DNA from 2 places in the Pseudomonas sp. F-14 TE3623 genome. Region 1 is predicted to be linked to the other one. Evidence: riboswitches for the same ligand, from Rfam matches in the RefSeq annotation. Region 1 holds a riboswitch; the other holds the start of a gene.
The links. Region 1 has a riboswitch for cobalamin ahead of cobW (cobalamin biosynthesis protein CobW). Riboswitches for the same ligand answer to the same signal wherever they lie in the genome.
Positions count from the first base shown of each region.

Region 2: another riboswitch for cobalamin. It lies ahead of cobO (cob(I)yrinic acid a,c-diamide adenosyltransferase); the one in region 1 lies ahead of cobW (cobalamin biosynthesis protein CobW).

Region 1 covers NZ_JBRJHM010000001.1:4,701,184-4,704,691, reverse strand. Annotated here, with positions in the region: gene cobM (precorrin-4 C(11)-methyltransferase) at 1-14, opposite strand, end outside; gene AB7M29_RS21745 (cobalamin biosynthesis protein) at 97-510, opposite strand; gene AB7M29_RS21740 (CbtA family protein) at 507-1,214, opposite strand; gene AB7M29_RS21735 (CbtB domain-containing protein) at 1,226-1,432, opposite strand; cobalamin riboswitch at 1,554-1,781, opposite strand; cobalamin riboswitch at 1,969-2,182, shown strand; gene cobW (cobalamin biosynthesis protein CobW) at 2,284-3,345, shown strand; gene cobN (cobaltochelatase subunit CobN) at 3,349-3,508, shown strand, end outside.
Region 2 covers NZ_JBRJHM010000001.1:2,621,570-2,625,077, forward strand. Annotated here, with positions in the region: gene AB7M29_RS11955 (PQQ-dependent sugar dehydrogenase) at 1-560, opposite strand, end outside; gene AB7M29_RS11960 (hypothetical protein) at 629-1,213, opposite strand; cobalamin riboswitch at 1,368-1,598, shown strand; gene cobO (cob(I)yrinic acid a,c-diamide adenosyltransferase) at 1,679-2,290, shown strand; gene AB7M29_RS11970 (cobyrinate a,c-diamide synthase) at 2,301-3,508, shown strand, end outside.

The DNA.
Region 1 (3,508 bases):
AAGTAGACGGTCATCGTCGTTTCCTGTCAGAAAAAGGGTATGGGCACGCTTCAGATGAAGATTGCTCATGATCGAAGACGGGGATTATCGGGGATTTTACGCGGCGCTGGCCAATGCAAGGGTGGCCTGGGCGTATTTTTGTCGTGGAATCAGTAACTTTGCCGGTGCCTGAGCCAACTGTTCGGCCAATGCCAGCGCGGCACTTTCCGCTACGCCGTAACAGCCGGTGCGTTCGAACGCGATGTCCGAGTGGTGGCTGAGTTGTGGTTCATAACCGGCCAATTGTTCGCTGCTGAAATACATCAACGGCAATGCCAGCTGTTCGGCCAGTTCGATCAGGGCGGGCTCTTCGCGCTTGAGGTCGATGCTGGCCAGGGCCTTGATCTCACGAAGCTCGATTTGATGGGCCTGTAACGCCTGATCAAGTAGCGCCCGCAGCGTGCTGACGGGGCAGCCGCGCTGGCAGCCCAGGCCGACCACCAGGGTCGGCGCTGCGCTGACGTCAGTCATGCGGAGTATTGGCCATCGCTTTTGCGGCGGAACAACCAGGCGCTGATCAGGCCCAGGGCCAGCCAGAACGCCATGTTGGTCAGCTGCGAAGCGATTTTGAACTGCGCTTCCAGGGCTTCCGGAGCCAGCATGGAGTGCACTTCCGGTTGCGGCGCACCGATCACATGAGGCACAGCCAGGATCGCCACGCCGAGGATCTTCATCAGCCAGTGGCGGCTGAACACGATCAGCGCGATGCCGACAGCAGTGGACGCTGCCGTGCCAATCCACCAGATCTGCCGTTGCGCCAGATCCGCAGCAGCAGTGCCCGGCAGCTCAGGTGGCAGGCCGAGGGTTGGCGCCAGCACGAACGTCGCATAACCGGCCAGCCCCCAGAGCAGGCCCTGAGAGGTACGGCGTGGGGCGCGCAAGGTGTAGAGGCCCGCGAGCATCAAAGCGAAACCGACCGCTACCACCAGATTGCCGCCGGTGGTCGACAGCACGCGCTGCCAGCCGTCTTCCGGCTCCCAGGCTTCGGCATCGTGGGTGTGAGCGGTGACAGCACCCGCGGCGTGCTCGTGAATTTCAACAGCGGCCGGCTCGGATTTTTCGTAGGTTTCGGCCTGCAAAATCAGCGGGGCCACCCAGAAGCTTTGCAGCAGGGTCAACAGCAGGGCGGCCAGCAGCCCGGCGAAACCTGCGGTTTGCGCAATACGCTTGATCATGTCAGCAGGTCTCAATGGCACGGAAAGGCGGAGCTGTGACGGGTGTCGTGCGCGGCGTTGTGCACTGCTTCGATGTGCGAGAAACCGGCGAAATACACAAGGCACGCGCCAAGGATCGACGCACAAAAAGCGGCGGTCAGGCGTTGGCTCAGGGTAGTAGTGGTGCTGATCGTGATCTTTTTATCGGTGTTGCTGCCGGTGCTGCTGATGATCGACATGGCGCTTCCCTCTGGTCTGTCAGCGGGTGAATAGAGCGCATGAAAACCTCCGCACGCCGGGGCACACAGAGATTTCGAACAGCGCCCGCCCACCGCGGGTTTGTTATTCAGTGAACGTAAAAGTCACTTTGTGTTGCGGGCCGGTCTCCGGGCTCGCGAGGGGCAGGGCTTGCGCCGAAACCTGCAAGCATCACCTTCCCATGCCGTATGACGGGCACAGTGGATCTGACGCTTCACTCGCTTACCGTTGCGGGGGCAGCACCGGACTGACATGGCTTTAGAGTAAAGCACATGATTCACCGGTTTCCCGTTTCACCCTGTGAAGGGCACCCGTAACAAGGTGTGTAGGAGAGCATGGGCGGGGGTTGGGCGTCAATTGGCAAGGGTTCTCACTTGGATACCGAGTCGCTCCTTTCGCGAGCAAGCCCGCTCCCACAGGGGAACGCATTTCAAATGTGGGAGCGGGCTTGCTCGCGAAGGCGTCGGCTCAGGCGCCACAGAACTCAGGTGGACATTGACCCGCCCCCACACGATGCGTAGCCTTGCGCTTTCGAGGTTCTTCGGCGTCTGCCGAAGCTAAGAAGGGAACGCGGTCGAAGCCGCGGCTGCCCCCGCAACTGTGAACGGTGATGTTCGCTGCCACGCCACTGCAAGCCCTGATCCATCAGGTTCGCGGGAAGGCGCAGCAAACGCCAGTCGAACGATTGGCACACCGTCAGCCAGGAGACCTGCCTCGACACAGATTCTCACTACAACCGGGCGGGGTGATCCGGTGGCGGAACTCTTGCGCGCGTGCACCTGCCGCTGCGATTGTCGTCCCGTATGCCCGCCACCTTGCCAAAGGGCATCCGATGAAAACACTGGCCAAACTCCCCGTCACCATCGTTACCGGCTTCCTCGGCTCGGGCAAAACCACCTTGCTGCGCCACATGCTCGACAACGCCCAGGGCCGCCGTATCGCGGTGATCGTCAACGAGTTCGGCGAGCTGGGCATCGACGGCGAAATCCTCAAGCAGTGCTCGATCGGTTGCACCGAAGAAGAAGCCAACGGTCGCGTCTACGAACTGGCGAACGGCTGCCTGTGCTGCACGGTTCAGGAAGAGTTCTTCCCGGTGATGCGCGAACTGGTCGCTCGTCGCGGCGACCTCGACCACATCCTCATCGAAACTTCGGGTCTGGCCCTGCCAAAACCTTTGGTTCAAGCCTTCCAGTGGCCAGAAATCCGCAGCGCCTGTACGGTTGACGCGGTGATCACCGTGGTCGACAGCCCGGCCGTGGCTGCTGGCACCTTCGCTGCGTTCCCGGATCAGGTCGATGCCCAGCGCAAACTCGATCCGAACCTGGACCACGAATCGCCGCTGCACGAGCTGTTCGCCGACCAACTGGCCAGCGCCGACCTGGTGATCCTCAACAAGGCCGACCTGATCAGCGCTGAAGACCTGGCCCGCGTGCGCCTGGAAGTCGCCGAAGAACTGCCGCCAGCGGTGAAAGTCATCGAAGCCAGCAGCGGTCGTCTGCCACTGGACGTGCTGATCGGCCTGGGCGCCGGTTCCGAAGAACACATCGACAGCCGTCACAGCCATCACGATCATCACCACGAAGGTGAAGACGACCATGACCATGACGCGTTCGATTCCATCTCGATCGAGCTGCCACAAGCCGACGAAAGCCTGCTGATGGATGCGCTGACTCAATTGGTGGTCCAGCACGGCATCCTTCGCGTGAAAGGTTTTGCAGCAGTGCCGAACAAGCCGATGCGCCTGCTGATCCAGGGCGTGGGCACGCGTTTCGACAAACACTTCGACCGTCAGTGGGGCGCTGAAGAAGCGCGCACCACCCGTCTGGTGTTGATCGGTCAGGATCTCGACGCCGCTGCACTTGAAGCGCAATTGCGCGCTGCGCTCAGCGTTTAAACCATGCACCTGCTCAGGACCCAGCCCGGCGGTTTCGTGTCGGATGACAATATTGCCGACCTTGGACAAACCCCCGCCGAGCTGGTGATCCTGTGCAGCGGCGATTCCAGCCTGGCGTTGCTCGCCGAAGCGGCGCAGCAGTTGCCCGACGATTACCCGAGCG
Region 2 (3,508 bases), 2.1 Mb from region 1:
GCCTTGATCGCTGTCTCGCCGTTTTCGTAGTGGAAACGCAGCAGACGATCAGTGTCGGCGACGTACAGGTCATTGCCGACCAGGGTCATGCCGAATGGCGAGTTGAGGTTTTCCAGGAATACCGTGCGGGTTTCGGCGACGCCATCGTGGTCCTTGTCCCGCAGCAGGGTGATGCGGTTCGGGCTGGGGACGCCGGCACCGGCACGGCCCATGACTTTGCCCATGACCCAACCGCGAATGCCTGTGCCGTCATCGGGTTTGGGCGGCGCGTTGGTTTCGGCTACCAGAACATCGCCATTGGGCAATACGTAGAGCCAGCGCGGGTGCTCGAGGCCTTCGGCAAACGCCGCCACTTGAGTCCCTGCCGCGGCGACGGGTTTCTTACCCTCAGGCCAGCCAATCGCCGGGGCGATGTTCACCGTCGGGATCAGGGTTTTATTCGGTTCTGGCAGTTTGGGCGAGGGGCCTGTGCCATCCGAGACTTGCAGGCTGGAGGTTTCACCACAGGCGGCGAGCCCTCCGGCGAGCGCGATGATGAAAACGAGCTGGGGTTTGCGCATTACTGATCTTCCCTATGAATGCATGGACGTAATCATAGAGAAGCGTAGACGCTCGATGGTTCAACCGGTCAGCCGCGGGCTTCCTTGAGCAAAATAGCGATGCCTGGATGGTAGTTGCCGGCTTCATTACGCAACTTGCGGTAGGCGTAAGGGAAATACCAGGCCACGGCGCAGGTATGTTCCTTTTGCAGGTCGTCGACCATGTCCTGGAGTTCTTCCGGGGTGGCGCTGTGCTGGGCTTTTTGTGGTGCGACAAACAGACAGCCGAGTTTCAGATCGCTGGCGTAGCTGATTCGCTTCGCGTCACTGGTGATGTCTGCCAGTGCCTGGGTCAGGTTCAGGTTATTGACTCGCGGCCAGCGCTGGGTGGCCTGGAGATACGCGCGTTCTTCGCTGCTGGCGATAAACAGATCGGCGCGGGCGTTGCGTTCGCCTTCTTCGGTCTGTTTGCGCGTGGATGTTTGTTGTAGCGTGACCATTTCTGCCATCCAGGCCGCGGCGGAGAGCAGGCCGAGGTTGGCGTTTTCGTCGTACCAGTAAGGTGTATCGTTATCGCCGCGTATGGCGTTGAAGCGGTCGATACAGTCAAACCAGCGTTCCAGCACCGGCCGCAGGAATTCCAGCTTCGGATTGCTGATGATCATGCCTTGCATGTGGCTCACCCTTGTTATTGTGTTGTCAGGTTGTGGCTCTTTGATATCACTGCTGGCAGTTTGGCACAAGATTGGCGTCAGTTAATTGATCGATGGCAGTTATTCGCTCAGCGGCGCCCCGGCTTTAATTGACGCTCCACCCCCAACCCTCTAACCTTCGCGGCTTGTTTCAGGTGCTCTGTGACCTTGGTCGACAGAGTGAAACAGGGAAGCCGGTGAGTGAATTTCTTCCAGCGAAGAATGATCACGATCCCGGCGCTGCCCCCGCAACGGTAAATGAGTGAAGACTGCGCCTTGAGCCACTGTGTCAACGACATGGGAAGGCGCGCAGTCAGGCGCAAAGCCGCTCATGAGCCCGGAGACCGGCCTGATTCATCCAACGGCATCACGGTGGGCGATGCCAGGCTTCTTGCCGTCTATTCTTGTGCCTGCCCGCCGTTATCCAGCCTCAACGGAGAGCTCCCCATGACTGATACCCCCGATCGTGACGAACGCCATCTGGCGCGCATGCTGCGCAAAAAAGCGGTGATCGACGAACGCATCGCCAACTCGCCGAATGAATGCGGTTTGCTGCTGGTACTTTCCGGCAACGGCAAAGGCAAGAGCAGCTCGGCGTTCGGCATGCTTTCGCGGGCCATGGGCCACGGCATGCAGTGCGGCGTGGTGCAGTTCATCAAGGGGCGCACCAGCACCGGCGAGGAGCTGTTCTTCCGGCGCTTCCCGGAGCAGGTGCGTTTTCATGTGATGGGCGAGGGCTTCACCTGGGAAACCCAGGATCGCCAGCGTGACATTGCCGCCGCCGAAGCCGCTTGGGCGGTGTCCCGCGAATTGCTGCGTGATCCGGCCATTGGCCTCGTGGTGCTCGATGAGTTGAACATCGCCCTCAAGCACGGCTACCTCGATCTCGATCAGGTGCTCAGCGACTTGCAGGCCCGTCCGCCGATGCAACACGTGGTGGTCACCGGTCGCGGCGCCAAACCGGAGATGATCGAGCTGGCCGACACCGTCACTGAAATGGGCATGATCAAGCACGCCTTCCAGGCCGGAATCAAAGCGCAAAAAGGCGTCGAGTTGTGAGCTGCACTTTATGAATAGCCATCGTCAATGCCCGGCGGTACTGATCGCCGCGCCGGCCTCCGGTCAGGGCAAGACCACCGTCACCGCCGCGCTCGCTCGTTTGCATCGTAATCAGGGGCGCAAGGTTCGCGTGTTCAAATGCGGCCCGGATTTTCTCGACCCAATGATTCTCGAGCGCGCCAGCGGTGCACCGGTCTATCAACTCGACATGTGGATGGTCGGCGAGCAGGAAAGTCGGCGTCTATTGTGGGAGGCCGCTGGCGAAGCCGATCTGATCCTCATTGAAGGCGTCATGGGGCTGTTCGACGGTACGCCGTCCAGCGCCGATCTGGCGCGGCACTTCGGTGTGCCGGTGCTCGGCGTGATCGACGGCACCGCCATGGCGCAGACGTTTGGCGCGCTGGCCCTGGGCCTTGCGCGTTATCAGCCGGACTTGCCGTTTGCCGGTGTGCTGGCCAACCGGGTCGGCACCGTGCGCCATGCGCAGTTGCTCGAAGGTAGCCTGACTGAAGGCTTGCGCTGGTACGGCGCCTTGTCCCGGGAGACCGGGATCGAATTGCCGAGTCGGCATCTCGGTCTGGTTCAGGCCAGCGAGCTGAATGATCTCGACCTGCGTCTCGATGCGGCGGCCGACTCCTTGGCCAGCAGTTGCGATGTGGCTCTACCGCCAGCCGTGGAGTTCGCCGCGCCTGAAATGATCGCCGCCGAACCGTTGCTGGCCGGTGTGCGGATTGCCGTGGCCCGGGACGAAGCTTTCGCGTTTACCTACGGCGCGAGCCTTGATCTGTTGCGGGCCATGGGCGCCGAATTGTCTTTCTTCTCACCCATCCGCGACACCGAATTGCCGGAGACAGACAGCCTGTATTTGCCAGGCGGTTACCCGGAATTGCACCATGTGGCGTTGTCGCAAAACACGCCGATGCTGACCGCGATCCGCGCTCATCACGCGGCGGGTAAACCGTTGCTCGCCGAGTGTGGCGGCATGCTGTATTTGCTCGACTCATTGACCGATGTCGAGGGCACTCGCGCTGAACTGGTCGGTTTGCTGGCCGGTGATGCTGTAATGCAGAAGCGTCTTGCCGCGTTGGCCTTGCAGGCGGTCGAATTGCCGGAAGGTTTGCTGCGTGGGCACACCTATCACCACTCGCTGACCAGCACCGAACTTGAGCCGATTGCTCGTGGGCTGAGCCCGAATGGCGGGCGAGGGGCGGAGGCGGT